DNA from 4 places in the Bradyrhizobium sp. Leaf396 genome. Region 1 is predicted to be linked to each of the others. Evidence: predicted binding sites of a transcription regulator. Region 1 holds the regulator's gene; each other region holds the start of a gene.

Region 1 (7,860 bases):
CTTGGCCTTTGGCCCGCCATCGTCGAGACGCTGCGCCGATGGGCCCGCGCCGAGGCGGGGCCCGGCCGGTTGTTGCCCTGGGTGCCGGTCGCCTTCGGGGGCGGGATTGCACTCTACTTCGCCGCGGATCACGAGCCTGTGCTGTGGGTCGTGGCAACGACAGCGGCCGCGCTGATGCTCGGCGCGGTGCTGCTGCGGCGGAGCCGCCTGTTCGCCCCCGCCATCATGATCGCAGCGGTCGCCGCCGGCTTTGCCGTCGCGACCTGGAAGACCGCGCGCGTCGCTCACACCGTTTTGGCAAAGCCGCTCTATTCGGTGTCGCTGTCGGGGTTCGTTGAAGCGCGGGACATCCGCGAGCGCACCGATCGTTTCGTGCTGCGCGTCACCGCGATGGAGGCGCAGCGCAGCGACATCAAGCTCGAGCGCGTGCGTCTTTCGGTTCGGAAGGGAACGGCACCGGAGGTCGGCAGCTTCGTGCAGCTGAAGGCCCGGCTGCTGCCGCCGATCTCGCCGGTGCGCCCCGGCAGCTATGATTTCTCACGCGACATGTTCTTCCAGGGCATCGGCGCCTCCGGCTTCGTGATGGGCACGATCACGGCGTCGACGCCGCCGGATGCCGGCGGCTTGCGGCTGCGCTACGCGGCTTTCATGCAGGGCCTGCGCGATGCGATCGACGGGCGCATCCGTGCCACGCTCGAAGGCGACAACCGAGCGATCGCGACGGCGCTGCTCACCGGCCGGCGTGATGCGATCACCGCGCCCGTCAACGACGCCATGTTCGTCTCGGGGCTGGGCCATGTGCTGTCGATCTCCGGCTACCACATGGCGGTCGTCGCCGGCGTCGTATTCTTCGCAGTGCGCGCGCTGCTGGCGTTGATCCCGGGACTGGCGGCCGGCTTCGCGATCAAGAAGTGGTCGGCGGCAGCGGCGCTGGTTGCGGCTGCGTTCTACCTGCTGCTTTCGGGCGCAGAGGTCGCGACGCAGAGGTCGTTCTTCATGACGGCGGTGGTGCTGATCGCCGTGATGGTGGACCGCCGCGCCATCACGTTCAGGACGCTTGCGGTGGCCGCACTGATCGTGCTCGCGGTCGCACCGGAGGCCCTGGTTCATCCCAGTTTTCAGATGTCATTTGCCGCAACGCTCGGGCTGGTGGCGCTGGTGCAGATCGGCATGCCGAACCTGCTCGCATCGCCCGATCATTCCGCAACGGCGCGGATCGCGCTGTGGGGCGGCCGCGAGATCGCGATATTGTTCCTGGCCTCCTTGATCGCCGGGCTTGCCACCACGCCTTATGCCGCCTTCCACTTCCACCGCGTGACGCCATACGGCGTGCTCGCCAATCTCGGCGCGATGCCGGTGGTCTCGGCGCTGGTGATGCCGGCCGGGCTGTTGGGGCTGCTCGCGGCGCCGTTCGGGCTCGACGGCGTGTTCTGGTGGCTGATGGGGATCGGCATCGACTGGATGGTCGCGGTCTCGCGCTGGGTGGAGGCATTGCCCGGCGCGGTCGGCCGCATTCCCGCGTTCGGGATCGCGCCGCTGATCGCGGCGAGCCTCGGGGTCATCGTGATGGGCCTGTTGCGCACGCCCTTGCGCTGGTCCGGTGCGCTGGTGCTGTTTGCCGCGATCATCTGGGGGCTGTCGGTGCGACAGCCCGATATCCTGATCGCCGGGGACGGCGCGAGCGTCGCCGTGCGGGGCAGGGACGGGCATCTGCATGTGATCCGCGCGAGCAGGGATGGCTTCCTGCTCAAGCAATGGCTGGCTGCCGACGGCGATCCCCGCGACGCCGGCAGTGCCTCGCTGGCCGACGGTGTGTCTTGCGACGCGTCCGGCTGCGTCACGGCCTTGGCTGACGGGCGCTTGGTCGCGCTTTCTCTCCGCATCGACGCGCTGGCGGACGATTGCAGCCGCGCCGCGCTGGTGGTGACGGCGCGGCCCGTGCCCCCTGATTGCGCGGCGATGGTCATCGACCGGCCGCGTCTGGCCAGTCAGGGTGCACTGGCTCTGACGCGGAGCGGCGAAGGCTTCTCGGTTCAGGCCGTGAGGGCGCGCAGCGCAAGCCGCCCCTGGTTGCCGGCGGGCGCCGGCGAGGGAGACTTCGACGGCAGCCTCGCGCCGAAGACGGCACTGCCCCGCAATCGGGACGCAACGCCATCGGATGCCGACTTGCAGGCTGACGATGGAGGATAGACGGGACCAGGCGAACCGACGGGCTTCCATGAACGCACCCATACCATCTCGCCGGCCGCGGCCGGCGATGGCATTTTGATCCTGGTTCTCGACCTCTCGGTCGGAACGACGGCTTCAGTCGATCGGCAGGCGGGTGATCGTCGACCGGGTCCCGGCGGCGATCTGCGGCTTGTGCTCGCGCTCGCCAATTGTCTGGGTCACCGGCAGCTGCAGCACGGTCGCGCGCTGGCCTTCGACCAGCTGTGTCACCAGCACGGACTTGCCGTCCGGGAATTCGATCGCGTCATGATGGCGATCGGGAATGTGCGGATCGATCTTGCCGAACTTGCCGACGCGGGAGTTGACGGTGCGCGTCCAGATCCAGCGGTTATCGTAACGGACGTTGTCGGCAAAAGCGAGCTCGGTGCCCGGCAGCAGGCAGACTGCGACGGAGAGATCGGCTTCAGACGCGAAGCCGCGCGTTGAGGTGCCGCGGAACGTTGTCGTGACGATGGTCTCGCCGACTTCGGCCGGGCGCGTCGCGATGGCATGCAGGCTGTAGTCACACATCGGGTGCTCCTCATGTGAAGATGACCCGCACCTCTTTGAGGCGCAGGCCTCCAACAGGGTGGAAGCACGCAACGCTCTGCTTCGTTGTAGGCAAATCTGCGGCTGCGTCCGCAGGCCGCGATCACATTATCTTTCCCCAATCCAATAGGAACAAAGCTCGCTTCGGAGCATTTTCGGCAGCCGCATACGATTGCTCTGCAGACGATGCGGCGATCGTGCAACAGCCACGCGACCCCGATGCTGCCATCAGCGCTGCTGCGCTTCCGCTCAAAGCGAACCGACGCGCGGTCGTCGCCTTGAATCGGCGGGGTGCGATGCTGCTCGCAAGCAAGCTTGAGACATCGCGCGGGAGAAAAAGGGGCCGGATAATCTGCGCAGAACCAGAAAACCATCCAGCCGGAGCGATCCTCATCCGCGCCACAAAGCTCGGACGCTGGATCCGCTCAGTACTTCCGGTAAAGCCCGATCAGCTTGCCCTGAATTTTCACGCGGTTCGGCGGCAGGATGCGGACCTCGTACGCGGCATTGGCAGGCTCGAGCGCGATCGAGGCACCGCGGCGGCGGAAGCGCTTGAGCGTGGCCTCCTCGTCATCGATCAGCGCCACCACGATGTCACCGGTATTGGCACTCTCGTTGCGCTGGATCAGAGCCATGTCGCCGTCGAGGATGCCGGCCTCGACCATCGAATCGCCGCGTACCTCGAGCGCATAATGCTCGCCTGAGCCGAGCATGTCAGGCGGCACGCTGATGGTGTGGCTCCGGGTCTGCAACGCCTCGATCGGCGTGCCGGCTGCGATGCGCCCCATCACGGGCACCGCAACGGGACGCTCGCCTTCGTCCGCAGGCGGGCTGGACGTGGGGCGTATCCTCCCGAGATTGCCCTCGATGACGCTAGGCGTGAAGCCGCGGCGGCTGCCGGCAGCGGCCTGGAGCTCCGGCAGCTTGATCACCTCGATGGCACGGGCGCGGTTTGGCAGGCGGCGGATGAAGCCGCGTTCCTCGAGCGCCGTGATCAGGCGATGGATGCCTGACTTCGAGCGCAGGTCGAGCGCATCCTTCATCTCATCGAAGGATGGCGGCACGCCGCTTTCCTTCAGACGTTCGCTGATGAACCGCAGAAGCTCGTATTGTTTGCGCGTCAACATCTCGACCAAAGTCCCCCGGTTGATGTCGTTCGATTCCGAGACGATGAATTTCGGCGATAAGGCCGCTACATCTCGAAACAAATCATGAACGGACACTATATGTTCGATATGTGTTCCGCAACTGCTTAATTTACGGTGAACGGGGCGGAGTTCGCGGAATGCGTGTGGCCCCGCAGCTCAGGCCGGAAGCCGCAGCACCACGCAGGGCGTGCCGGCTTCGGCCTTCGGCGCGAACGGTGCGCGCACGAGAAGTAGCTGTGCCGCAGCAAGATTCGCAAGCAGCGAGGAGTCCTGATGGCTCACGGGAACAGCAACGAGCGCGCCGTCGTCGCGCAGCTCCAGGCGTGCGCGCAGATAATCCTCGCGCTGGTCGTTGGCAGCGAGATCGCGACCCAGCACGGCGTGCTCGCGCTGATGATGAATCATCGAGCGGCCCGAGAGCGCACGAATCAGCGGCACCATGAACAGGAAGGCGCACACGTAAGATGATACGGGATTGCCGGGCAGGCCGATCACGCGCATCGCGCCGAGCCGGCCGTGCATCATCGGCTTGCCGGGCCGAATCGCAATCTTCCAGAACGCCATCGAGATGCCTTCGTCCCTCAGCGCCTGCTGGACCAGGTCGTGGTCGCCGACCGACGCTCCACCGGTGGTGATCAGGATGTCGGCACCGCTCTCGCGGGCGCGGCGGATGCCGGCGGACGTGGACTCCAGCGTATCGGCGGCAACGCCGAGATCGATGGTCTCGGCGCCCTCGCTGCGCGCGAGCGCGTGCAGGGCGTAGCCGTTGGAGTAGACGATCTGGCCGGGACCGGGCGTGCTGCCCGGCGCCACCAGTTCGTCGCCGGTGGCAAGGATCGCGACCTTCGGACGGCGGCAGACGGCGAGCTGCGGGTGATTCATTGCCGCGGCCAGCGCCAGATCGCGCTCGGTGAGGCGGGTTCCCTTGCGCAGCAGCACGTCGCCCTCGCGGAAGTCGACGCCGGCGGGGCGAATGTGACGGCCGGGAATTGCGGCCTCCTTGATCGTGATGAGCTTGCCCTCGGCGATCGTGTCCTCCTGGATCACAACCGCGTCGGCGCCATCGGGAACGACGCCGCCCGTGAAGATTCGTACGGCTTCGCCGACGCCGACCCTTCCAGCGAACGGACGGCCCGCTGCGACCTCGCCCGTTACCGTCAGCCTGGAATCGATCGTGGCCGCATCGGCCGCCCGCACTGCATAGCCGTCCATCGCCGACATCGCCTCAGGCGGTTGCGTGCGCCGCGCCGCGACGTCGCGCGCGAGCACGCGATGGTAGGCCCCCTCGAGGGAAACCGTTTCTTCGGCCAGCGGCTCGGCGCCGGCCAGCACCGCCGCGAGCGCGTCAGAAACCGGCATCAGGGCCACGGGCGGAAACTCCTGCTGAGCAGATCGCTAATGCGGCGAGAGTTCTAGCGGAGTGCGAACGCGAGGCAAAGCGGGAAGCAGGATGATTTATCCTGCGTCATCAATGAGGCTCAACTCCGCCTGGGCATGGTCCGGAAGGTGAGACAGACCGGCATGAGGATGGCCACGGCGAGCACGAGAAGAACGAGCGCCGCGGCCAACGTCGGTCAACTCCCGCTTGGTCGGCCCCAGCCGTCGTTCGAGGCGACGTCGGGCGCTTTGGGGCCTTGATCCTTGTCTGGCAGAGGGTCGGCCTGGGACTTCAGGTCGGCGGCCTTGCTGATCAGCTTGGCGGAAAGTTCAGAATCCGAGGTGGTTCTGGCGAATTCAAGCAGCAGAGAAGCCTGCCTGGTGAGATAGGTTTTGCCCAGCACGTGGATAAGTCCAATGTAGAAGTCCCAACGGACTCATGAGTCCGTTGGGTGGTATTCTGTTCCGGGAACTCCGTATAAAAATGCACAAAGGCCTCGGGTTCCTGAGCTGCGCCAATCCAGTTCCGGGAACCGTGTCGTGACGCCTGCAGGGGGTTTCAGATACCCAGGGCCCTCAATGCGTTGCCGACATCGCGCGGCGACGTCACATGGACGGCGGTCAGGCCGCGCGCCCGTGCGCCTTCGATATTCTCTGCCAGATCATCGAAGAACACAATGCGCTCCGCCGGCACGCCGATCGCCGCCACGACGTGATCGAATGCCTCGGCATCCGGTTTGCGCAGGCCGATGCTGGACGACAAATACAGTTCGCGGAAATGGCCGAGCACGCTGGCATATTCCTTCGAGAAATAGTCCACATGCGGCCGATTGGTGTTGGAAAAGGCATAGAGCGGCATCAGTTTCGCCGCGCGCGGCAGCAGCTCGGCGATGTCAGGCATCTCCCCGGCGAAGATCGCGTTCCAGCCTTCCAGGAATTGCGCGTCCGAGATGCCGATTCCGAGTGAAGCACGCAGCGAGGCGAAATAGTCCTCGTCACTGATCTTCCCGATCTCGTGCAGCCGGTAGGCCTCGTCGCGCACATAGCGCGCGACGATGGCCTCCGGCTGGCAACCGGCATGCCCTGCCCAGCAGGCGATCGCCTTGGAGAAGTCGATGTCGAGCACCACGCGCCCGAGGTCGAACAGAAGCGCATCCGCGCTGCCGGGAGAGAGCGATGTCATTGCTTCCTTCTGACGTCAGTATTGGCAGGTCAGTAGCGATAGGGCTCATGGTCGAACAGCGGGAACGCGCTGAACACGCTCGGCGCGTTGGTGGCGGTTGCCGGATGCAGGCAGGACTTGTCCACCTCGGCGAACGAGGTGGCGCCCAACAGGCCAAGGCAGCGCAGCACCTCGTCCTCAAGCAGCTCCAGCATCCGTGCGACTCCGGCTTCGCCTGCCGCCGCCAGCGCCCAGCATTGCAACCGCCCGATGCCGACGAGGTCCGCGCCCGCAGCGATCGCCTTGACGATGTCGGTGCCGCGACCGAAACCGCCGTCGACCATGATCTTGGCGCGGCCCTTCACGGCATCGACGATCTCGGGCAGCACATGCATGGCACCGCGGCCGTGGTCGAGTTGGCGGCCGCCATGGTTGGAGACGTAAATCCAGTCCACGCCATGATCGAGTGCGATCAGCGCGTCCTCTGCCGTGGCGATGCCCTTCAGAATCAGTGGTATCTCGAATTTGTCCTTGATCATCTTGACCGTCCGCCATTCCAGGCCCTTCTGGAAATCGCCCCCTGTGGCGCGCAGGCGGCTCTCGCGAACGTAGCGCTTGGCGATGTCGCGTTCACGACGGCTGTAATGGGCGGTGTCAACGGTCAGGCAGAAGGCCGCATAGGCGTTCTTCTCGGCCCGGCTGACGACATCGGCGACGACGGCATCGTCGCCGCGGACATAGAGCTGATAAAGCCGTAGCGCATCGGGCGCGGCTTCGGCGGTCTTTTCCAGTCCTGGTTCGGATACCGAGCTCAGCATGTGCGCCGCACCGAAAGCGCCGGCGGCGCGCGCCACGCTTGCCGCGCCATCCGGATCGAAGATCTCGAGGGCACCGACGGGAGCGAGCACGACCGGCAAGCGCATCCTGCGGCCGAACTGATCGACCCCGCCGTCGACCTTGCGGACGTCGCGCAGCACGCGCGGGCGGAAGGCGATCTCGTCCAGAGCCATGCGGTTGCGGCGCATCGTGGTTTCGGTCTCGGCGGCGCCGACGATGTAGTCCCAGGCATTCTGGTTGAGGTTGGCGCGCGCTTTCCGGATGAACTCGTGCAGGTTCTGGAACGGCTCGTTGCTGGCACCGAGCTCGACGTTCCGGTCCGGCTGGATGCGGGGCGCTTCGTTCATTGTTATCCTCCCGAGAATTTGAAGCCTTATCGTCATCGCCTATCGCGTCCGGGCCTCCCAAACCATCGTAAAATCGCATAGCTGCGAGGCGCGGCGGGCCGACCGGTTTGCGCTTGCCGCGCAACAACCGGGACGTTGCCAAAATTTTAGTCCAGGGCGAAGGGATTTCGTCGGCATACCCGCCAACGTGGCATCCCGGCCTTGAAGAAACCGGAATGGTATTGTGAGAAGC
Region 2 (7,860 bases), on a different contig from region 1:
GACTTTCGGAGCTCTAACGGGCAAAACAAAAAAGGCCGGCGCAAGGCCGGCCTTTCGTGACGATGTGACGTCGGTCGTGATCAGTACTTCGCGACGACCGGGCCGCCGAAGTGATAGTTCACGCCGACCTGCACGGTGTGAAGGTTGAGCGTGCCGCTGGGAACGGTACCCGAGAAGTAGGTCTCGCCGCCGAGGCTGCGATAGAGGTACTCGCCCTTGACCGACCACTGCGGAGCAAAGAACGCCTCGACACCCGCGCCAACGGTCCAGCCGGAGTGAAACTTGCTGTCGGAAATCGAGGCAGCGCCCAGGGTGGCGGTGACCTTGTTGTCGATCCAGGCGTAACCGCCGGTGCCGTACAGCAGCACGTTGTTGACGGCCCAGCCGATGCGACCGCGCACGGTGCCCATCGCGTCGGTCCTCGAGGACACCGAAGCGGGGACGCCGCCGACGCCGGCGACGAAAACGGTGCCAGCCGCCGAGGCGCTGACGTCTGCCCAGGCGCCATCGGCCTCGAGGCCGAACACGACGTTGCCGGCCTGCCAGTTGTAGCCAGCGGTGCCGCCGACGAAGCCGCCCTGCATCTTCGGGTCGCCCGAAGAGGCTTCCCAGGCGCCGCCGCCGACGATACCGAGATAGAAGCCCGTCCAGTTGTAGACGGCAGCGGCCGGAACCATCGGAGCCTTGGTATAGGGGCGAGCCGCGAGATCAGCAGCCGAAGCAGGAGCTGCCAGGGCGAACAAGCAGGCCGAAGCCAACAAAACCTTTTTCATTTTCAACTTAATCCCAGTACCAGTTTCTGTTGTTGCCTTCCGTGACCGGAAGGGAGCGGACTCAACGGCCCAACTGGCGCTGCATTTACACCATCAAAGCTGCAAGTTGTGTCTCCGAAAAGCCACAACGTCACAAAAGGTGATGGTTACTGACCCATTACCCCGAGCGAGCTGCATCCAAACGACAAAGGCCGGCGCGAGGCCGGCCTTCGATCGTCACGCGCGATTCGCGCTATCAGTACCTCGGAGCGGGCGCGCCCCAGTTGAAGTGATAGTTCACGCCAGCCTTGACCGTGTGAACGGTGTCGGTCCACTCGGAGCGGTTCGCGGCAACAGCCGGAGCGGTGTACTGCAGCGTGCTTGTGCCGAAATCGATGTAGTTGTACTCGACCTTGGCGGACCAGTTCGGGGCGAACATGTATTCCGCGCCGGCGCCGACGGTCCAGCCCCAACGCCAGTCATTCCGCACGACACTGCCGACGAGAGGAACATCATAGCGATGCTGCAGGTCGCCAACGGCGGCACCGCCACTGACAAAGAACAGAGCGGGACCGGTCGAATAGCCGAGACGGCCCTTGATATCGCCGAAGCTGCGGATCTTCGTGAAGTAGGTGTCGCCTAGGCCGGCATTGATTTCCGCCGAACGGCCGCTGATATCAGACCAGTGATAGTCGCCCTCGATGCCGAAAACGACCGGGCCCGACTGCCAATTATAGCCGAACACGCCACCGACGAAACCGCCGCTGATGTCGTAGTTCTGAGTTCCTGCGAAGCCCGGGCCGTTCGGAAGGAGGAAGAACGTCTCGTCGCTGTCGCCCCAGCCGCCACCGCCCTGAATACCAGCATAGAAACCGGTCCAGGTGTAGATCGGCGCGGGCGCAGCCACCGGCGCTTTCGTGTACGGACGAGCGGCGAGATCCGCCGCGTTTGCCGGAGCAGAGAGGCCCAGCGCAGCGGCCCCAAATGCAATTACTAAGGTCTTTCTCATTTCCTAAAGCCCTCCAAAGTTGTCCGCTTCTTGCGAGATCCCCGAAGCGGTTAAGCGCGATGCCCATAACGTCCAAGTCCGAGTCAACCGTAGCGCGATTTGGTGATCGAGTCCGTCTCCGAAATGCAACAGTCCCTCACGATCGTGAGCCAGCTAAGTAGATGATGTTCATTAAGTTTCGTGCTGTCACGGGAACCGCAAAAAGTTCCATCGGGTTCCCCGCCCGCCTCAAATTTTTCGGCAGAGTTCCATTCCAGGTTGTTCCATCGATTTTCTGGAACAAATCTAGAACAGGCGAGGAATTGGTGCTATATGTGGGGATAACCTGCGGTGCGACGGGCCGATCCGGGGCCGCGAGCGTATAGGGTCGCCTCAACGAGGCGCAGAGGAACGCGGGCAGCGGGACTCGCCCTATTGAAATTCAGTGGCATTCGGAGTGGAGAGCGGCGATGGCGGGAAGCGTCAACAAGGTCATTCTGGTTGGAAATCTCGGCAAGGATCCTGAAATCCGCCGGACCCAGGACGGGCGGCCGATCGCAAATCTGAGCATCGCCACCTCGGAGACGTGGCGTGACAAGAACACCGGCGAGCGCAAGGAGAAGACCGAGTGGCATCGCGTCGTGATCTTCAATGAAGGGCTTTGCAAGGTCGCCGAGCAGTATCTGAAGAAGGGCGCGAAGGTCTACATCGAGGGCGCGCTGCAGACCCGCAAGTGGACCGACCAGAGTGGCGTGGAGAAGTATTCTACCGAAGTCGTGCTCCAGGGCTTCAACTCGACCCTGACAATGCTCGACGGCCGCGGCGGAGGAGGGGGCGGCAGCTTCGGCGATGAGCCCGGCGGCGATTTCGGCTCCTCCGGTCCCGTCAGCAGTGCGCCGCGCCGGCCGGTTGCAGCCGGCGGCGGTCGCAACAGCGACATGGACGATGATATCCCGTTCTGAGAACGCGGACCGCACAGCCAAGGCGCACCGTCTGGTCGGCTGCTTAGCGTGTCGTGGCAGCAATTCGTGTTGATCGGCGGCGGGCTCGGGTTTTCCGGGCCCGCTTCATGTTTGAAGCGAGCTTGAGTTGCGTCCGGCAAGCAGGCTGACGGTTCGTCGCGCCATTGAGCAGGGGAGGCGATTCCGGGCCTCTCGGGAGCGGGGTTCGTAAGGGCCTAAGTTGTTGGAAAAATAGGCGGAAAAATCGCTTGCAGGGACATGCGCGAGGGTGGTTATCACAGGCCCGATGCGCTATATGATTCCCAGATAAACCTCACCGGATTTCCCCTTGGCTGACGACGACGACAAGCCCGGCGACCAGCCGGCGCAACCCTCGGATATTCGCCCCGTCTCCATCTTCGAGGAGATGAAGAAGTCCTATCTCGACTACGCCATGAGCGTGATCGTGGCGCGGGCGCTGCCCGATGCGCGCGACGGTCTGAAGCCGGTGCACCGCCGCATCCTGTACTCGATGAACGAGCAGGGGCACACACCCGACAAGAAGTACGTCAAGTCCGCCCGCGTGGTCGGCGACGTCATCGGTAAGTACCACCCGCACGGCGACCAGTCGATCTACGACGCCATGGTCCGCATGGCGCAGGACTTCTCGATGCGGGTGCCGCTGATCGACGGCCAGGGCAATTTCGGCTCGGTCGACGGCGATCCGGCGGCCGCCTATCGTTACACCGAAGCGCGCCTGACGAAGGCGGCGCTGGCTCTGCTGGCCGACATCGACAAGGATACCGTCGACTTCCAGCCGAACTACGACAACAACGAGACCGAGCCGTCGGTCTTGCCGGCCAAGTTCCCGAACCTTCTGGTAAACGGCGCGGGCGGCATCGCGGTCGGCATGGCGACCAATATCCCGCCGCACAACCTCGGCGAGGTCATCGACGCCTGCGTCGCTCTGATCGACAACCCTGCGCTCACCATTGACGAACTCATCAACATCGTGCCGGGACCTGACTTCCCGACCGGCGGCGTCATTCTCGGCCGCGCGGGCATCCGCGCCGCCTATCACCTCGGTCGCGGCTCGGTCGTCATGCGCGGCAAGGTCGCGATCGAGACCATCCGCAAGGAGCGCGAGGCGCTCATCATCACCGAGATTCCGTACCAGGTGAACAAGGCGACGATGGTCGAGCGCATCGCCGAGCTGGTGAAAGAAAAGAAGATCGAGGGCATCGGCGACCTGCGCGATGAATCCGACCGCGAAGGCTACCGCGTCGTCGTCGAGTTGAAGCGCGACGCCGTGCCGGATGTGGTGCTGAACCAGCTGTACCGATTCACGCCGCTGCAGACGAGCTTCGGCGTCAACATGGTGGCGCTCGACAGCGGCCGTCCGCGGATCATGCATCTGAAGGACCTGCTGACGATCTTCGTAGACTTCCGAGAGCGAGTCGTCACGCGGCGCACCAAGTACCTGCTCGCCAAGGCGCGCGATCGGGCGCATATCCTGGTCGGTCTCGCGATCGCGGTCGCCAATATCGACGAGATGATCCGCGTCATCCGGAGCTCGCCCGACCCGACCGCCGCCCGCGACACTCTGATGTCGCGCGACTGGCCGGCCCGAGACGTCGAGGACATGCTGACGCTGATCGACGATCCGCGCCACCGCATCAGCGCGGACGGCACGATCCGGCTGTCGATGGAGCAGGCGAGGGCCATTCTCGACCTGCGCCTGCAGCGTCTCACCGCGCTCGGCCGTGATGAAATCCGGGAGGAGCTCGACAAGCTCGCCGGAGAGATCGCCGATTATCTCGACATCCTTCGGTCGCGCGAACGCGTGCTGGGCATCATCAAGACCGAGCTCGCCGAGGTGAAGGCGGAGTTCGCCACGCCGCGCCGCACCGTGATCATGGAGCAGGAAGGCGAGGTCGAGGACGAGGACCTGATCCAGCGCGAGGACATGGTCGTCACCGTGTCGCACGCCGGCTACGTCAAGCGCGTGCCGCTGTCGGCCTACCGGGCACAGCGTCGCGGCGGCAAGGGCCGCTCCGGCATGCAGACCCGCGACGAGGATTTCGTGTCGCGCCTGTTCGTGGCCTCCACGCACACGCCGGTGCTGTTCTTCTCCTCACGTGGGCAGGTCTACAAGGAAAAGGTCTGGCGCCTGCCGATGGCGGCACCGAACGCGCGCGGCAAGGCGCTGATCAACATCCTCCCGCTCGAGCAGGGCGAACGGATCACCACCATCATGCCCTTGCCCGAGGACGAATCGACCTGGGCTCAGCTCGACGTGATGTTCGCCACGACAGGCGGCAACGTCAGGCGCAACAAGCTGTCCGATTTCGTCGACGTCCGCCGCTCCGGCATCATCGCGATGAAGCTCGACGACAACGAGGCGATCGTCGACGTGCAGATCTGTACCGAGCGCGACGACGTGCTGCTGACGGCGGCCGGCGGCCAGTGCATCCGCTTCCCCGTTACCGACGTGCGCGTGTTCACCGGGCGCACCTCGATGGGCGTGCGCGGCGTCGCGCTCGGCGAGGGCGACAAGGTGATTTCGCTGGCGATCCTCCGTCATGTCGAGACCACGTCGGATGAGCGCTCGGCGTACCTGAAGATGCGACGTGCGGTGGCGGGCGAGGCTGCGGTGGAAGAGGCTCCGGCCGATGCCGAGGCCGAGGAGACCTCAGGCAGCTTCCAGCTGTCGCAGGAGCGTTATGCCGAGATGTCGGCGCAGGAGCAGGTCGTGCTGACGGTTTCCGTCAACGGCTATGGCAAGCGGACCTCGTCCTACGAGTACCGCACCACGGGCCGCGGCGGCAAAGGCATCGTTGCCATGAGCGTCAACAATCGCAACGGCAACCTGGTTGCGTCCTTCCCCGTGGAAGAGGCCGATCAGATCATGCTGGTTACGGACAAGGGGCAACTGATCCGCTGCCCGGTCGAAGGCATCCGCATCGCCGGCCGCTCGACCCAAGGCGTCATCGTGTTTGACACCGCCGAGGACGAGCACGTGGTGTCGGTTGAGCACATCACCGAAGAGGCGGAGAGCAACGGCGCGAACGGGGAGTAGCGTTCGCCCGCAGCTCGGATTGCGCTCCGCTCAAGCCGGGCTAAGCACCGCTCAGCGGATGCGGCGTGGTCAGACCCGGCTACGGGGTGCGATCCGCGGTGACGAGACGGGCTTCGCGGATGTTGGCCTTGGTGCCGGCGCGACGCAGGCACGAGGCCTCGAAGTTCGGCCATGCCTGATGCGAGCAGTCCCTGCCAATGGCGCGGACATCGAGCCGGTCGCCCTTGGCCAGCGGCTGCGGCACGCTGGCTTCGACCTTCGGGGCAAAGCCGGGCAGGAGGGTGAGAGCCGCGGCGACACACGCAGACAGAGCGATCGCTGAAAGAGTCTTGAGCATTGACGGTCCCCTGTGATGCGGCCGCTCACGCCCGGTGTGCGGCCCGTCATTCGTTAGCTGGATTAGTAACCATGGCCAGTTTCCGGACGTCTTCGCCGATGCGGGAAATGGTTTCGTTTCTGCGCCGTTTTGTTTCGTGGCTACCCCGAGGACGAAACAATCCGGCCGATCCGACCAGGGTTTGCCGACTATCCGACAGGGAACCCGGCCGGCTTGCCGGGGCGGCCCGGGCGCGGTAGGACGGATGCCATGTCGCGCATCGCCTTTTACCCAGGTTCCTTCGACCCCATCACCAACGGCCATCTGGACGTGGTCCGTCACAGTGTGCCGCTGTGCGACAAGCTCGTTGTCGCGATCGGGGTCCACCCCGGCAAGAAGCCGCTGTTCTCGACCGAGGAGCGGCTGAAGATGCTTCATGACGTCTGTGGGCCAGTGGCGGCCCAGGCCGGCTGCGTGCTCGAAGCCGTCACATTTGACGATCTGTCGGTCACCGCGGCGCGCAAGCATGGCGCAACCATCATGATCCGTGGCCTGCGCGATGGCACCGACCTGGATTACGAGATGCAGCTCGCCGGCATGAACGAGGCGATGGCGCCCGAGGTGCACACTGTCTTCCTGCCCGCTTCTCCCGCGGTTCGCCCGATCACCGCCACTTTGGTGCGCCAGATCGCTGGTATGGGCGGAGACGTCTCGGCCTTCGTCCCGCCGCTGGTTGCTGCACAGCTCAAGGCCAAATTCGCCTGATGTGGCGCTATTCCTGTTGTCTCTGATCCGGAGTTATCATGATCCGAATTCTCGCAGTCCTTGCCGCGCTTGTATTCGCGGTGCCGGCGGTGGCGCAGCAATTGCCGGCAAATCTCGACAAGGCCAATGCCATCGTCATCGACAGCACCAAGGGCCGCATCGTCATCAAGCTCAGGACCGACATCGCCCCTCAGCACGCCGAACGCATCAAGCAGCTCGCGCGCGAGGGATTCTACAACAACGTTCCGTTTCACCGCGTCATGGACGGCTTCATGGCGCAGACGGGTGATGGTCAGAACGGCAACGGCACCGGCGGCTCGAAATACCCGAACCTGAAGCAGGAATTCTCCAAGGTTCATTTCGCCCGCGGCATCGTCGGAATGGCGCGGCGCGGGGACAGCGTCGACAGCGCCAATTCGCAGTTCTTCATCATGTTCGCCGACGGCGGCAGCCTCGATGGCCAGTACACGGTCATCGGTGAGGTCGTGCAGGGCATGGACGTCGTTGACAAGCTGAAGAAGGCACCTCCCGGCTCACCCGGCGGCAGCGTCACCGATCCAGACAAGATGGTGAAGGTGCAGGTCGCATCCGACATCAAGTAGGCGCAGGCCGTGGCGCGCCGCCGCGGCAGGCTCATGCTGGTTGCCGCGATGCTGCTGCTTGGCATCCCCCGTCCGGCCGCCGGGGACGCGCAGGTCAACACCATCCAGGACATCTTCCGGCATCTGCGCACCTGCTGGAGACCGCCGTCGCCCACCAGGGCGCGCCCACTCGACATCACCGTCGTCGTGAGCTTTAACCGCTCCGGAAACATTCTGGGCCATCCGAGGATTACCTATGAATCTGCGGAGGCTTCCGACAATGACCGGCTGCAATACCGGATCGCGGTGATGGAGGCGTTGCAACGCTGCACGCCGGTGCCATTTACCGATGCAATGGCCGGCGCCGCAGCGGGGCGTCCATTCGCCATCCAGTTCCGCAGCCGCAAGACGTCGCCCGACAAGACTTCACCCCAAACG
Region 3 (7,860 bases), on a different contig from region 1:
CAGGTTTGACGATTGGTCCGCACGGTCATACAACTGCAGTGCTTGCTCAAGACGCCCTAAGAAACGTTCAACCCGATCAAAATGGTTGGTAGCTTCACGTGCGATCTCGGAAGCTCGTTCCAAGTTGGAAATTTCATTTCGAGTTTCGTTCAGCTGGCTGAGTACTTCCTCTGTGGCCGATCGCTGTCTGAGCATTTCTTTGTCAAGCGTGCCTGATACGCTTGGAAGGGACTTGAGCCTTACGTCCAGGGCGTCGAGACTGTCGCAAAGCTGCATCAGCTTGCCTCTGCCGCCTCCACTAAGCTCGGCTAGCTACATCATCTAATAATTCCAAGGAGACCTGAGCCCCGCTGGGACAAGTCAGAAGGTGATAGCAAAGTCGAACCGGTTGCAGCGCGAAGCCCAAATATGGCCCGGGTGCAGCATGCTTTGCAGCCTTTACAGCAACGTTCATTCCGCCCCTACTTCGTGGACCGAGACGTCTTTCTCCCTTTTCTTTTTATGCACGCCGCGGTTGATGGCAAATAGGGCTAAAGCATAGGCTGCGAATCGCAACGAAGGGAGTCCTCGCAGTAGGATGCCGCTACGTTGATACACAACAAAAACGGCCGGATCTTCCGATCCGGCCGCCACTCAAACTCTACTCGGCTAAGCCTACGCCACGCGACGCAACCTAGCCCCCGCCCGATTCAAAAAACTCAGCTCGCCTGCTTCGCCGGAGCGGCGTCGCCGACCTTCTTCTGGATGGCGCGCTTCAGCTCGAGGGCGCGCGGCGACAAATTGTCGGCGTCGGCCTTGAGCAGGAAGGGGTCGAGGCCGCCATTGTGGTCGACGCTCTTGACCGCGTTGGTGGAGACGCGCAGGCGCACGTTGCGGCCGAGAGCCTCCGACTGGAACGTCACGTTGACGAGGTTCGGCAGGAAGCGGCGCTTGGTCTTGATGTTGGAGTGGCTGACCTTGTGGCCGACGAGGGGGCCCTTGGCCGTCAGTTCGCAGCGGCGAGACATGGTAGAAATCCTCAATCTAAGCCCCCAACGATCTGCGGCCGCCATTCTGGGCGCCACGGGGGCAAATTCTTTCGTCCTTGCAGGGAGCGGGCGGACGTATAGGGGGGAAGGGGCGTTGCGTCAAGTTTTCGGGGCTGTTGGGACGCGGGTTTTCGTGCCGCCACCCTGGTGTCATCGCCCGGCCTTGACCGGGCGATCCAGTACGCCGAGGCGGCGCGGCTGGCCAGAGGAGCCGCGCCGTACCGGATGCCCCGATCGAGCCGGGGCATGACGTCGGAGAGAGCGGGAGAGGCGGGAGCCCGCGGCAGCCGCCCCATCATCAAAACGGCAATGTTTGTCGCGCCTTACCATCACATAAAGGGCGTATTCGCGCTTGATGAGTCCAGTGGAGTTCCCGGCCCTTTCGGGCCCGGCTACATTGCTTGCCGCGGTTTTTGGCTTAAGTAACAGCGCATCGCGCTCCGATTGGATTGTTTCGTGCCGACAACGCCTCATTTTGCGCAAGAGCTGCGCCCGGTCCGTCCGCGTTTTGCCGGCAGGCTGGTGGCGCTTTGCGCGCTGGGCCTCGGGTCCGGCCTGGCGTTCGGCGCGGCGCCGGCGGCGGCGCAGGGCAAGCTCGAGGCGCAATATGAGGCCTCGCTGGCCGGCATTCCCGTCGGCAAGGGCGCCTGGAACATCGATATCCAGGACGACGTGTTCTCGGCGGCCGCCTCCGGCGGCACCTCGGGGCTGCTCAAGTCGTTCACCGGCGGGGCCGGCACCGGCGCCAGCCAGGGGCGCGTCGTGGGTGGCGCGCTGGTCGCGACCGGCTACCAGGCCTCCACCACCACCCAGAAGAAGACCGAGGAAATCCGCATCACCCTCGACAAGGGCAATGTGAAGGATTTCTCCATCCTGCCGGAGCCGCCGGTCGATCCTGACCGCATCGTCGTCACCGAGGCGCATCGCCGCGGCGTCTGGGACCCCATGACCGCCTCGCTGCTGCGCGTGCCCGGCACCGGCGATCCCGTCTCGCCGGAAGCCTGCCGCAACGCGGCGCCGGTGTTCGACGGCCGCATGCGCTACGAACTCAAGCTCGATTTCAAGCGCATGGACACGGTGAAGGCGGAAAAGGGCTACAAGGGCCCGGTCGTGGTCTGCTCGATCTATTTCGTGCCGATCGCCGGCTACATCCCTGATCGCCCCGTGATCAAGTACCTCGCCGCCCAGCGCAACATGGAGATCGCGTTCGCCCCCATCGCCGGCACGCGCATCCTGGTCCCGTTCTGGCTGAAGGTGCCGACGCCGCTGGGGCCGGCCATGCTGGAAGCCACCAGCTTCGTCACCTCGGCCCAGCCCCCGCGCGTCGCCAAGACGCAGTAGGCGCGCTGCGCAGCTCGCTCTCTCTCGGCGTCATTCCGCCCTCGCGCCAGGGGGCGCGCCACGGAATGGCGAACGAAATCGGGTCCGGAAGCGGGCCCCAATGATTTCAACGACTTGCCTACTGTGCATGGGGTTGTTTTGCAAAATGGGTTGGGAAGGCGGCCATCCATCCGCTTCGAAGACGATGGATGCGGGCCAAGCCCGCGCATGACGCGCCGGGAATCCATTTGACTCCTGCCCGATTCTGATTCGACTCGGGGCCGTCCCCAGTTTTAACGGTCTCGCCCGCTTGTGCGCCTGCGCAAAACTCCATCTAGTGCGCAGCCATTGCGAGTCCCGCGACATGTTGCGGGAACGGAACAGGACTCAATCGGGAGTCAGCGATTCGGCCGCGATTCGTTCTAGAGTCGTTCCGAAGCTTAAAGCGAACGGGAAAAGCGTCGCAAAGTGAAACAGTTGCGCGGGGTTCGGGGGATGGGCGTTCCCACACCGGGGCATGACAGCGGAGCGCGTGGCTGGCCGCCCGGCGTTCGGAGACATGGCTGACACTGCCAGCCCCCACACCGCCCCATCCAGCACTGACATTCGCCCAAATCGGCACTACCTAATCCCCACACATGGCTTTTTCCTCCTCCCCCTTCGCTTCCGAGCGCGCCCTTCACGATCGAGTGCCTGGCGCGGGCGTCACCGCGGTGCTCGGGCCGACCAACACCGGCAAGACCCATCTCGCCATCGAGCGGATGCTCGCGCATCCCTCCGGCATGATCGGCCTGCCGCTGCGCCTGCTCGCGCGCGAGGTCTACAACAAGATCGCCGCCAGGGCCGGTGAAGCCAGCGTCGCGCTCGTCACCGGCGAAGAGAAGATCAAGCCGAAGAACCCGCGCTATTGGGTCTCGACGGTCGAGGCGATGCCGCGCGACCTCGACGTCTCCTTCCTCGCCGTCGACGAGGTGCAGATCGCCGCCGATCTCGAGCGCGGCCACGTCTTCACCGATCGCATCCTCAACCGCCGCGGCCGCGACGAGACGCTGCTGCTTGGGGCCGCCACGATGCGGCCGATCATCGAGCGGCTGCTGCCGGGCGTCTCCATGATCACGCGGCCCCGGCTGTCGCAGCTCGAATTCGCCGGCGACCGCAAGATCACGCGCCAGCCGCGCCGCACCGCCATCGTCGCGTTCTCGGCCGATGAAGTTTACGCCATCGCCGAGCTGATCCGGCGCCAGCACGGCGGCGCCGCCGTGGTGCTGGGCTCGCTCAGCCCGCGCACGCGCAATGCGCAGGTCGCGATGTTCCAGAACGGCGACGTCGATTATCTCGTCGCCACCGACGCCGTCGGCATGGGCCTCAATCTCGACGTCGACCACGTCGCCTTCGCCTCCGACCGCAAGTTCGACGGCTACCAGTTCCGCCGGCTCACGCCGTCCGAATTCGCGCAGATCGCCGGCCGCGCCGGCCGCGCCACCCGCAACGGCACGTTCGGCACCACGGGCCGCTGCGCGCCGTTCGAGCCCGAGCTCGTCAACGCGCTGCAGAACCACACCTTCGATCCCGTGAAGGTGCTGCAATGGCGCAACGCCAGGCTGGATTTCTCCTCGCTCGGCGCGCTCCAGGTCTCGCTCAACCTCGCTCCAGGCCATGAGGCGCTGACGCGCGCGCCGATCGCCGAGGACATGCGCGTGCTCGATCACGCCGCCCGCGACGGCGAGGTGCGCGATATCGCGCATGGCAAGGTTGCGGTGGAGCGGCTGTGGGAAGCCTGCCAGGTCCCGGACTATCGCAAGCTGTCGCCGGCCGCCCATGCCGAGCTGGTGACGACGCTGTACGGCTTCCTGATGCAGAAGGGATGCATCCCCGATTCCTGGTTCGAGGCCCAGGTCACCCAGGCCGACCGCATCGACGGCGACATCGACACGCTGTCGGCCCGAATCGCGCAGATCCGCACCTGGACCTTCGTGGCCAACCGCCCCGACTGGCTGAGAGACCCCGAGCGCTGGCAGGGGATCACGCGGGAAGTCGAAAATAAATTATCGGATGCGCTCCATGAACGCTTGACTGAGCGTTTCGTTGATCGCCGGACCAGTGTATTGATGCGCCGCCTGCGGGAGAACACGAGCTTGAATACTGAAATCGGCAAGACCGGCGAAGTCATCGTCGAAGGCCATGTCATCGGCCGCCTCGACGGCTTCACCTTTGCACCGGATGCGGCGGAAGCCGGCTCCGATGCGAAAGCCTTGCAGGCTGCAGCGCAAGCCGTGCTCGCCGGCGAGATCAACGCCCGCGCCGAAAAGCTGGGCAATGCCCCGGACGAGCAGTTCGTGCTGACCTCCGAAGGCATCATCCGCTGGACCGGCGATGCCGTGGCGCGACTGTCTGCCGCAGACGAGGCGCTGCATCCGCGCATCCGCATCATCTCCGACGAGCGCCTGACCGGCCCCCCTCGCGACAAGGTGCAGGCGCGGCTCGAGCTCTGGCTCAAGACGCATATCGAGAAGCTGCTCGGGCCGATGTTCGAGCTGTCGAAGGCCGAGGACGTCACCGGCATCGCTCGCGGCATCGCCTATCAGCTGGTCGAGGCGCTCGGCGTGCTGGAGCGGCCCAAGATCGCGAACGAGCTGAAGGATCTCGACCAGCCCTCGCGCGCCGTTCTGCGCAAATACGGCGTCCGCTTCGGCGCCTATCACATCTATTTCCCGGGCCTGCTCAAGCCCGCCGCGCGTGCGCTCGCAGCGCTGTTGTGGGCGCTGAAGCAGGACAATGTCGATCTCTCCGCGCTCTCGGGCGCGCAGCATCTGGCATCGTCGGGCCGCACCTCGTTTCCGGTCGACAAGGCTCTGCCGCGCGACGCCTATCGCGTGCTCGGCTACAAGCAGGCCGGCGAACGCGCCGTTCGCGTCGACATCCTGGAGCGGCTGGCCGATCTGATCCGCCCGGCGCTGGCCTGGCGCGAGAATTCGCCCGGCGAAAAGCCGGCCGGCGCGTTCGACGGCCGCAGCTTCGTCGTCACACAGGCGATGACCTCGCTCACCGGCTCGGCCGGCGAGGACTTCGCCTCGGTGCTGCGCGCGCTCGGCTATCGCATGGAGAAGCGTCCGCCGCTGCCGCCGAAGCCTGTCGTGGCCGAGACGGTCGCTGCAGAAACGGTCGCTACAGAGACGGTCGTGGCCGAGACGCCGCCGGTCGAAGGCAGCGCGGAGACCTCGACCGAGACTGCGGCAGAGGCCGTTGCCGGCCTGCCGGCGGAAATGACTCCCGCGACCGAAGCCGCTGTCGAAGCTGTCACGGTCGAAGACGCGCCCGGAATGGAGCCGCGCGACGAGCCCGCTCAAGAGGAGCCGGCGCTCGAAGCGACTCCCGAGGCTCCCGTCACGCCCGAAGATGCCCCCGGCATAGCGCCGCCGGCCGAAGAGGCTCCTGCGTCCACCGAGGCTGCCGGGCTCGAAGCCGCTGCTGCCGAGACTGCCGCGGTTGAAGCTGCCGCATCGCCCGACGCTGCGGCGCCCGAGGCTCCGGCCGCGCCCGCAGAGCCCGAACTCGTCGAAGTCTGGCGTCCCGCCGGCCGTCACGAGGATCGCAAGCCGCGCCACGAGCGCCATCGCCATCAGCGTCACCACAACCAGCCGCGCACACAGCCGGGTGCTGAGACTGGAGCTGCACCCGGTGCGGCGAGCGCCGCGCCCGGTGAAGCGGCCGAAGGCGCGAAGCCGGGCCATCGCCATGGCGGACATCGCAAGGACTTCCGCAAGGGCCGCGAAGGTGGCGAGGGCGGCGATCGCCGCGACGACCGCAATCGCAGCTTCCAGGGCAAGGATCGCGACAACAAGGATCGCGATCGCAACCGCGACAACAAGGGCAAATTCGGCGGCGATCGTGACAAGGGCCGCGAGCATCGCGGCCGCGACCGCGACAAGGGGCGCGATCGCCAGGGCGGTCCGTCGCTGCGTCCCTACGCCTCGAGCGCGAACCCGCGCGAGCGCGATCGTCCGGCTGATCCGAACTCGCCCTTCGCCAAGCTCGCCGCGTTGAAGGAGCAGCTCTCGGGGCGGAAGGAGTAGCCCACGACCGAGCGGCAGCGCATCGACAAATGGCTGTGGCACGCCCGTGTGGTGAAGGCGCGCAGCTCGGCCGCTGAGCTCGTCGTCACCGGCCACGTCCGCGTCAACGGCGCGCGCGAGACATCGCCCGGGCATGCGATCAAGGCCGGCGACGTCCTCACCATCGCGCTCGATCGCACCGTCCGCGTCCTGAAGGTCATCGCCTTCAACGAACGCCGCGGCGATGCGGCCTCGGCGCGGGTCCTCTATGAGGAGCTCGGGACGCGCAATTAATTGCGCTTCTTATTCATTTCTTGGTCGATCAAGCGCACAAAGCCGTCATGATCGGGCCTTCCCGATCTTGCGGCGCCGGGCCATCCGCGCTACGCAAGCCGCGACTTTTGAAAGAGCTTTTCGGAGCGTTGGATGACTTACGTCGTCACTGAAAACTGCATCAAGTGCAAGTACACCGACTGCGTCGAGGTCTGCCCGGTCGATTGCTTCTACGAGGGCGACAACATGCTCGTCATCCACCCCGACGAGTGCATCGATTGCGGCGTGTGCGAGCCGGAATGCCCTGCCGACGCCATCAAGCCGGACACGGAACCGGGCCTGGAAAAGTGGCTCGGGGTCAACGCCGAGTACGCCAAGAGCTGGCCGAACATCACCCAGAAGAAAGAATCGCCTGCCGACGCCAAGGAGTTCGACGGCATGGAGGGCAAGTTCGAGAAATATTTTTCTCCGAACCCGGGCTCCGGCGATTAATTCGGGCCCAAACTTAACCCTAATAGCGGCCCTTCCGCCGAAAACCAGCCCTGAAGACCCCTAAATCATTGATTTTTGCGGGAAATGTGCTATATTGGGCACATTAAGCCGAACCCCGTCAGCCCGTTGGCCCCTCTGGGTTCCCGTGAAAACCAAATGTCGAACAGGGGCGTGGCAGTTTCCGCGCGCAGGCTGTGTCACAGAAAACGCGTAAAAAGAGTACTTCAGCGAGGGCTTCCCATAAGGAGGCCAAAAAAGTCGCCGCGGCCAGCCGTAGCGCATCCAAGGGTCGGACCGCGACGAAGGCGCCGGCTGCAAAGTCCTCGAAGAACAAAAGAAGCGCAATGCCTAACAAGACTGCCAAACCGGCCGCGAAAGCGACCGCTGCCAAGCCTGCTGCCGCCAAGCCTGCCGCTGCGAAGTCTGCTGCCGCCAAGCCCGTGACTGCCAAGGCTCCCGCTGCCAAGCCCGCGACGAAGGCCCCTGTTGCTGCTGCGCCTGCCAAGGCGCCCGCCGTCACCAAGCCCGCTGCCGCGCCGAAGGTCGAGGAAAAGAAGGTCGTGACCCAGCGTCAGGGCTTCAAGGCCAACGAATTCGTCGTCTATCCCGCTCACGGCGTCGGCCAGATCCTCGCCATCGAGGAGCAGGAGATCGCCGGGGCCAAGCTTGAGCTGTTCGTCATCAACTTCATCAAG
Region 4 (7,860 bases), on a different contig from region 1:
CGGGGCCATGCTCAGGCGACGGCGAGGGATAGCTCACCTTCTCAAGTCCGTTCCGCCGTCGCAGATAAGGATGCACCATGTCGCCCTGAATCGGTCCCGGACGCACGATCGCGACTTCGATGACGAGATCGTAGAAAGTCCTTGGCTTCAGGCGCGGCAGCATGTTCATCTGGGCGCGGCTCTCGACCTGGAAAACGCCGAGCGACTCTCCTCGCTGCAGCATTTGATAGACTTCGTCGTCATCCTCCCCCTTGATATCCGCAAGCGCGTAACGCTTACCCTTGTGCTGATCGATCAAGTCAAAACATTTCCTGATGCAGGTCAGCATGCCCAGCGCGAGCACGTCGACCTTCATCATGCTGAGCGCATCGACGTCGTCCTTGTCCCATTCGATGAAGGTGCGGTCGTCCATCGCGGCGTTGCCGATCGGAACATAGGTATCGAGCCGGTCCTGCGTGAGCACGTAGCCGCCGACATGCTGGGAGAGATGGCGTGGAAATTCGATCAGCTCGGTCGCAAGCTCGACCGCGAGGTTGATCATGGGATTGTTGGGGTCGAGTCCGGCCTGCCTGACCTGCATGTCGTTGAGGCCCTTGCCCCAGCTGCCCCACACCGTATCGGCGAGTGCGGCGGTGACGTCCTCGGTCAGGCCGAGCGCCTTGCCGACGTCGCGGATGGCACTGCGCGGACGATAATGGATGACGGTGGCGATGATCGCGGCGCGATGGCGGCCATAGCGGCGATAGACATATTGCATCACCTCCTCGCGTCGCGAATGCTCGAAATCGACGTCGATGTCGGGCGGCTCCAGCCGCTCCTTGGAGATGAAGCGCTCGAACAGCAGATCGACCTTGGTCGGATCGACCGAGGTGACGCCGAGCACGTAGCACACGGCCGAGTTCGCCGCCGATCCTCGTCCCTGGCACAAAATGTTCTGGCTGCGCGCGTATTGGACGATGTCGTGCACGGTGAGGAAGTAATGCGCGTATTTCAGCTCGGCGATCAGCGCGAGTTCCTTGTTGAGCGTTGCGCGCAGCTTGTCGCCGATCTTACCGTCGAAATATTTGTCGACGCCCGCCCAGGTCAGATCCTCCAGATGCCCTTGCGCGGTCTTGCCCGGCGGCACCGGCTCATCCGGATACTGGTATTTGAGCTGGTCGAGCGAGAAATCGACCTTGCCCGCAAAACGCATGGTCTCCGCGATCGCATCAGGGAAATCGCGAAACAGCCGCGCCATTTCTCGCGGTGTCTTCAGAAAACGCTCGGCATTGGCTTCCAGCTTCTTCCCAACCGCCGCGATCGTGGTCTTTTCCCGGATGCAGGTGAGCACATCCTGGAGAGGCCGGCGGCGGGGATCGTGATAGAGCACCTCGTTGGTCGCGAGCAGCGGCACTTTGGCTCTTGCTGCGAGATCGTCGAGCCGCGCCAGGCGACGCCGGTCGTCGCCGCGATAGATCAGGCTCGCCGCCAGCCACACACCCGCGGCACGGCTATCCCTAAGCTTTGCGAGAACATCCAGCGCCTGCGGGTTGTCGAAGCGATGCGGCAGGGTCAGGACCAGAAGCTGACCTTCCGAAAACTCAAGGAGGTCGGCGAAGGTGAGACGGCATTCGCCTTTCTCGATCCGCGTGAGGTCGTCGCCGCGCTTGCCCCGGGTGAGAAGCTGGCAGAGCCGGCCATAGGCCGCGCGGTCACGCGGATAGACCAGAATGTCGGGCGTGCCGTCGACGAAGACGATGCGCGCGCCGATCAAAAGCTTCGGCTTGTGCAGCACCTCATCATTGTCGAGTTCCTTGTAGGCCCGCACCACGCCGGCGAGCGTGTTGTGGTCGGCAATGCCGATCGCGGAGATGCCGAGAATGCTCGCCTGATGAACATAGGCGCGCGGGTCCGAGCCGCCACGCAGGAACGAGAAGTTCGTGGTGATGCCGATCTCGGCATAAGCGGGCGAGATCATGCGAAAAGACCGTGCACATACCAGCCGGGAGAAGCGGGCTTGCCGTCGCCGTCGAACACTTCCCCCTCGTAGAGACCGTCGCGAAAGATCCAGAAGCGCAGGCCTTCGGCATCCTCGATGCGGAAATAGTCCCGCGTCAGCTGCTTGCCGTCCTGCCGCCACCACTCCATCGCGATGCGCTCGGGCCCTTCCACCCGCACCACTGCATGCAGCGCGCGCCGCCAGGTGAATTGATGCGGCGGACCATCCGGCACGGTCGCGAAAGGCACCTTGATCGGCTCCGGCTTGTCGAACAGCCGCAAGGGACGCAGCGGCGGCTCGCTCTCGGTGCGCGCCGGCCATGTGGCCTGCATGGCGGCGGCGAGATGATGCTGCGCCTGTGCGGCGAGCACCGCACACTCGGGGATATGAGTGTCCTGCGGCAGATGTACGACGACACGCTTTCCGCCGATGCGCGCGGCGATGCGGTCGATCAGCGCAGCAAGCTCGTCATTGTCATGGACATGGGCATCGAGATCGCGCTGCTCCTGTACCACGATCTCGGTGCGGCTCGCCGACAGCCGTATCATGTCGAAGCCAAAGCCGGGGTCCAGCGGATCGGCGAGCGCATCGAGACGCTCGCGGAACAGCCGGTCGATCACGGCGCTTCGCGTCACCGGACGTCCGGTCTCGACCGTGATCGCGCGCACCGCGCCATCGGTGCGGAAGAACGCGGCCTCCAGACGCCGCGCGCCCTTGCCCTGCTTCTCCATGGATGCGATCAGCGTGTCCGCCAGCCGCGACAGCGTCATCGCGATCATAGTGTCGGTCGCGATCGGTTCGGCAAAGCGCTTCTCGACGATGTAGTCGGGCAACGGCTTGCGCGGGCTGATCGGCGCATCGCCCTGCCCCAGCGCATGCGCGAGCAGCGTGGAGAAGCGCGCGCCGAACCGCGCCGTGATCTCGCTCGGCGCGCGCGAGGCGACATCGCCGATGATTTTCAGACCGGCGCGGCGCAGACCGGTGGTGATCGCCTCGCCCGCCCCTAGCGCGGACACCGGAAATGAACTGATCGCGACCGCCTCCTCGCCATCGGCCACGATGGTGCCCGTGGCCTGCCGCGTCAGCGTGCGTGCACAGACCGAGGTGCCGGCAATCGCGGCACTGACGGCAAAGCCCTGCCGGCCGAGCGCCCGGACCAGCGTCCGCAACAGTGCGGCTTCGCCGCCGAACAGATGTGCGCAGCCGGTGATGTCGAGGAACAGCCCGTGCGGCGGATCGAGCGCCACCAGAGGTGTGAAGCGGTCGCACCAGTCGGCGATATCGCTGAGCGTCTTCGCATCGGCCACGGTATCGGCGTCGAACACCTTCAGGTCAGGACACATCGCACGCGCATTGGCCAGAGGCTGGCCAATGTACAGGCCGAGGCGCTCGGCGGCCTCGTCCAGCGCATGAATCAACAGCGCATTGTTGTCCTTGATGACGACGATGCTCGGCTCGTTACTCTTATGCAGACCGACTTTCCCAAAGAACCGTTGGATCCGATCGATGGGCAGGCGCGGCAGCCACAGGCTGAGAATACGTCGACGGCTCATTGAACTGGCACTCATCACAATTCCATTCCATGATCCACCGGCCGCACGGGCCATGACGATTGCGGAGGAGTTCAGCATCGAAGCGTGGCGCACCCCAGGCACTCCATGCTGCCCCCGGCGGCGAATGCGCCGCGCGCAGCATCCATCGTGTCTCCGCGGTCGAGGGCAGCGGCTGCGCGGCCATGCGCAACATCAGGCCGACGACGCCGGAGCCTTGCGCGGCCAGCGTCAGCTTGCGGCTCGCCACCGGATCGAACTGCTTGATATCGCCCCAGAGCTCGAGCACGACAGCGCCCAGTGCGTCGCAGGCAAGCGCATCGGCCGAGGTGCGCAGCGCGCTCTCGACATCGGCGGCACGCACCATCACCACGCGACGCGGATCGAGGCCGAGTTCGGCGAGTCCGCTCATCGACAGCGCGCCGGTTTCGATATCCGAAAAATCCTGCCGCACCCACAGCAGCGGCCGACGCGCTGAGACGCGCCCCGCAAGTCCCATGACAAACCCTGTCGCGGCAGCACCCTGACGTCCTTCGCAAAACACCTCGTGGATCGCCGCGCGCGCAAGCCCGCCCTTCAGCGCGCTGTCCGCCTCGCTATGGCCGAGCGCGACGCGCTCGTGCTGATGCACGACCGCGGTCTCGATGCGCTCGATCTGGCCGCGCAAGATTGCAAGCGCGCTTCCACGTGCGGAGGCGCATGATCCGCCAAAGTGTGAGCGGTTTGGCGACAAGATCATGTGCCCTCTTAAAAAGAAGAGCGCGATCGGACGCAAAACCGGCGACCACTTTTGCTGATCGCGCTCTGCATGCCCGCCGCTCCTCAGAAATTTGATGCCGTGGTCTTCAAAAGAAGAACCAGCAGCTGGCCCATTTGTTCATGATATGTTCTAATATAAAGCTAACGGTCGCCACAGAGTCAATCGAATTGGCGCACTTTCAGATTCACGAGCTGAATCAAGAGGATTCCTCCATGGACGTACAACGCAAGCTGGAGATTCTGGCGGATGCCGCCAAATACGACGCGTCCTGCGCCTCCAGCGGCACCGAAAAGCGGGATTCCAGTGATCGCAAGGGCATGGGCTCGACCGCGCCCGGCATGGGGATCTGCCATTCCTACGCGCCGGACGGCCGCTGCATCTCGCTGCTCAAGGTGCTGCTGACCAACGCCTGCAATTACGATTGCCTCTATTGCGTCAACCGCGCCTCCTCCAATGTACCGCGCGCCCGCTTCACCATCGACGAGATCGTCAAGCTCACGCTCGACTTCTACCGGCGCAATTACATCGAAGGCCTGTTCCTCTCCTCCGGCATCATCCGTAGCCCTGATTACACGATGGAGCAGGTCGTCAGCGTCGCGCGCAAGCTGCGCGAAGAGCATCATTTCCGCGGTTACATTCACCTGAAAACCATTCCCGAAGCCGACGATGCGTTGATCGCGGAGGCCGGCAAGTATGCCGACCGCCTCTCCATCAACATCGAGATGCCTGAGGAAACCAGCCTGCAGCAATTCGCGCCGCAGAAGAATGTTCGCGCGATCCGCCGCACCATGGGCCGGTTGCGGCTGAAGCTAGACGAGGCCGAGGACAGCCATAGCGCAAAGACGAGAGCCAAGCCGCAGCGTTTCGCACCCGCTGGCCAGAGCACGCAGATGATCGTCGGCGCAGACGCGGCCTCCGATCAGACCATTCTCCACACCAGCGCCAATCTCTACGGCGCCTACCGGCTGCGGCGCGTTTATTACTCCGCCTTCAGTCCGATCCCCGACGCCAGCCGCGCTTTGCCTCTGGTACAGCCGCCCTTGCTCCGCGAGCATCGGCTCTACCAGGCCGACTGGCTGATGCGGTTCTACGGCTTCGACGTCGGAGAGATCGTCGATGGCAGCGCGATGCTGCCGCTCGACATCGACCCCAAGCTCGCCTGGGCGCTGCGCCATCGCGACCGCTTCCCGCTCGACGTCAACCGCGCCAACCGCGAAGAGCTGCTGCGCGTGCCCGGCTTCGGCACCAAGGCGGTCGAACGCATCATTGCGACGCGGCGCACCACCACGATCCGCGTGGCCGATCTCGCGCGGCTGCACGTGCCCCGCAACAAGGCACTGCCGTTCATCATCCTCAGCGACCACCGCCCCTCTCCGCATCGTCTCGATGCCGCCGGACTGATCGAACGGTTCAAGCCAAAAGCGACACAGCTGGGATTTGGCTTCTGATGCAATACATCATCCTCGACACCGAAACCGATTTCGACGGCTGGCGCAAAGCCGCGCGTAGCCTCGTGCTTCACCACGTGCGGCCCAGCGACGTCACCTGGAGCGTGCAAGGCCGTGAAGCGGAGTTGTTCGCACCGCCCTCGCCATCTCCGATCCTCGAGGTGAACGACGCCACCTTCACCGTCTCGACAAAGTTCATCGAGCTTGCGAAGGCCGCAATCCTGCATCGCGATGCCGAGCGCTTTGCGGTCCTCTATCGGCTGCTCTGGCGATTGAAGGACAATCACGACCTCATCGAGGTCGCGACCGACCCTGATGTCGCACAGGTCACTGCCATGGCGAAGGCGGTCTATCGCGACGAGCACAAGATGCATGCCTTCGTGCGCTTCCGCGAGATCGGCCGGGAACGCCAGGCGCATTACGTCGCATGGTTCGAACCGGATCATCACATCGTCGAGCTCGCCGCTCCCTTCTTCGCCAAGCGCTTTGCCGACATGCCCTGGTCGATCCTGACGCCGGACCTCTGCGCGCATTGGGATGGCCATGCACTTTCATTCACATCCGGTGTCAGCAAGAGTGAGGCTCCGAGCGAAGACCGGCTCGAGGAAACCTGGCGGCGCTATTATGCCAGCATCTTCAATCCGGCCCGCCTCAAGCCGAAGGCGATGCAGGCCGAGATGCCGAAGAAATATTGGAGGAACCTGCCGGAGGCTTCGATCATTAAGCCTTTGATCGAGGATGCCGAGCGCATGACCGGTGCTATGATCGCCAATGCCGCAACCGATCCGCACAAGCCTCAAAAGCGACCGGAGGCTCCGATGAAACGCAAGACTGTCGGCGACGATCTCGAAGCGCTTCGCGAGGAGGCTGCGCATTGCCGCGCGTGCCATCTCTACAAGGATGCGACCCAGACCGTGTTTGGCGAGGGTCCGAAATCCGCCAATATCATGCTGGTAGGCGAGCAGCCCGGTGACAAGGAAGACCTCGCCGGCCATCCCTTTGTCGGTCCGGCCGGCCAGATGCTCGATCGCGCGCTGGAGGAAGCCGGCGTCGACCGCAAGAAGGTCTATGTCACCAACGCGGTCAAGCACTTCAAATTCGTGCCGCGCGGAAAAATCCGCCTGCATCAGAAACCGAACACACCTGAGATCCGGGCGTGCCGACAATGGTATGAGCGGGAAGTTGCGGCACTCCAGCCCGATCTCATCGTTGCAATGGGCGCCACTGCCGCGCAAAGCGTGTTCGGCAAGATCACTCCGATCGGCAAGAACCGCGGCCGGCTCATCGACCTTCCCGACGGTCGCAAAGCGCTCGTGACGGTGCATCCCTCATATCTGCTGCGACTGCCGGATCCGGAAGCCAAGGTGCTGGAGTATCGACGCTTTGTCGAGGATTTGAAGATCGCCGCCGGCTTACAGAGGAAGTCCGCACGAGCTGCGTAAATACGCGCAGAAACGGCTTCACGCATCGTCGGCGATGCGATCTCTCAAACAACAAAGGGCTCGTGGAATGCACGGGCCCTTTCATTGATGCTTCCAGCTCGACCTTAGGACGCCGCCAGCTGCTCCTCGACCAGCTTGACCCAGTAGGACGTGCCGTAGACGATCGCCTCGTCATTGAAATTGTAGGCGGGGTGATGCAGGCCGGCGCTGTCGCCGTTGCCGCAGAAGATGAAGGCGCCGGGCCGCGCTTCCAGCATGTAGGCGAAATCCTCGCCGCCCATCAGCGGCGCCATCTCGTGAACATTGGCTTCGCCCGCGACTTGCCCGGCAATGCGCCGCGCCACCTCGGTCTCCGCCGCGTGATTGTTCACGATGGGATAGTTGCGCTTGTAGCGCAGGTCGATCTTGGCGCCAGTGATCTGCGCCACGCCTGCGACCACTTCATGCACGCGCTTCTCGACCAGCTTGCGCACCTCCGGCGACAGCGTGCGGATGGTGCCTCTCAGCGTCGCCGTCTGCGGAATGACGTTCCGAGCGTTTCCGGCGTGAAATTCGCAGATCGAGATCACCGCCGATTCGAGGGGATCGACGCTTCGCGCGACGATCGTCTGCAGGGCCGTGATCACCTGCGCACCGACCAGCACGGAATCGACGCATTTGTGCGGGCGCGCGGCGTGGCCTC

The links. The regulator LexA, encoded in region 1, represses DNA repair genes until DNA is damaged. The targets are predictions, from matches to a motif close to TGTTCNNNNTGTGTTCNG.
Region 2: the regulator LexA is predicted to act here: its motif matches at 2,037-2,054, upstream of ASG57_RS23145 (single-stranded DNA-binding protein).
Region 3: the regulator LexA is predicted to act here: its motif matches at 2,767-2,784, upstream of ASG57_RS18650 (helicase-related protein).
Region 4: the regulator LexA is predicted to act here: its motif matches at 4,403-4,420, upstream of ASG57_RS28720 (putative DNA modification/repair radical SAM protein).

Annotation. Positions count from the first base shown of each region.
Region 1 is NZ_LMQJ01000064.1:271,115-278,974, forward strand. Features, by position in the region: gene ASG57_RS32600 (ComEC/Rec2 family competence protein) at 1-2,190, shown strand, start outside; gene ASG57_RS32605 (hypothetical protein) at 2,305-2,739, opposite strand; gene lexA (transcriptional repressor LexA) at 3,183-3,884, opposite strand; gene ASG57_RS32615 (molybdopterin molybdotransferase MoeA) at 4,062-5,273, opposite strand; gene ASG57_RS32620 (hypothetical protein) at 5,480-5,686, opposite strand; gene ASG57_RS32625 (HAD family hydrolase) at 5,842-6,465, opposite strand; gene ASG57_RS32630 (alpha-hydroxy acid oxidase) at 6,495-7,628, opposite strand.
Region 2 is NZ_LMQJ01000027.1:2,983-10,842, reverse strand. Features, by position in the region: gene ASG57_RS23155 (outer membrane protein) at 81-773, opposite strand; gene ASG57_RS23150 (outer membrane protein) at 1,009-1,761, opposite strand; gene ASG57_RS23145 (single-stranded DNA-binding protein) at 2,211-2,702, shown strand; gene gyrA (DNA gyrase subunit A) at 3,031-5,760, shown strand; gene ASG57_RS23135 (hypothetical protein) at 5,840-6,097, opposite strand; gene coaD (pantetheine-phosphate adenylyltransferase) at 6,347-6,841, shown strand; gene ASG57_RS23125 (peptidylprolyl isomerase) at 6,880-7,443, shown strand; gene ASG57_RS23120 (UCP034077 family protein) at 7,453-7,860, shown strand, end outside.
Region 3 is NZ_LMQJ01000019.1:621-8,480, reverse strand. Features, by position in the region: gene ASG57_RS36835 (DUF3732 domain-containing protein) at 1-276, opposite strand, end outside; gene rpmB (50S ribosomal protein L28) at 699-1,007, opposite strand; gene ASG57_RS18655 (DUF3108 domain-containing protein) at 1,515-2,369, shown strand; gene ASG57_RS18650 (helicase-related protein) at 2,987-6,421, shown strand; gene ASG57_RS18645 (RNA-binding S4 domain-containing protein) at 6,443-6,694, shown strand; gene fdxA (ferredoxin FdxA) at 6,827-7,165, shown strand; gene ASG57_RS18635 (CarD family transcriptional regulator) at 7,510-7,860, shown strand, end outside.
Region 4 is NZ_LMQJ01000045.1:274,176-282,035, forward strand. Features, by position in the region: gene ASG57_RS28705 (error-prone DNA polymerase) at 1-1,957, opposite strand, end outside; gene ASG57_RS28710 (Y-family DNA polymerase) at 1,954-3,546, opposite strand; gene ASG57_RS28715 (ImuA family protein) at 3,443-4,267, opposite strand; gene ASG57_RS28720 (putative DNA modification/repair radical SAM protein) at 4,501-5,736, shown strand; gene ASG57_RS28725 (UdgX family uracil-DNA binding protein) at 5,736-7,178, shown strand; gene ASG57_RS28730 (M20 aminoacylase family protein) at 7,283-7,860, opposite strand, start outside.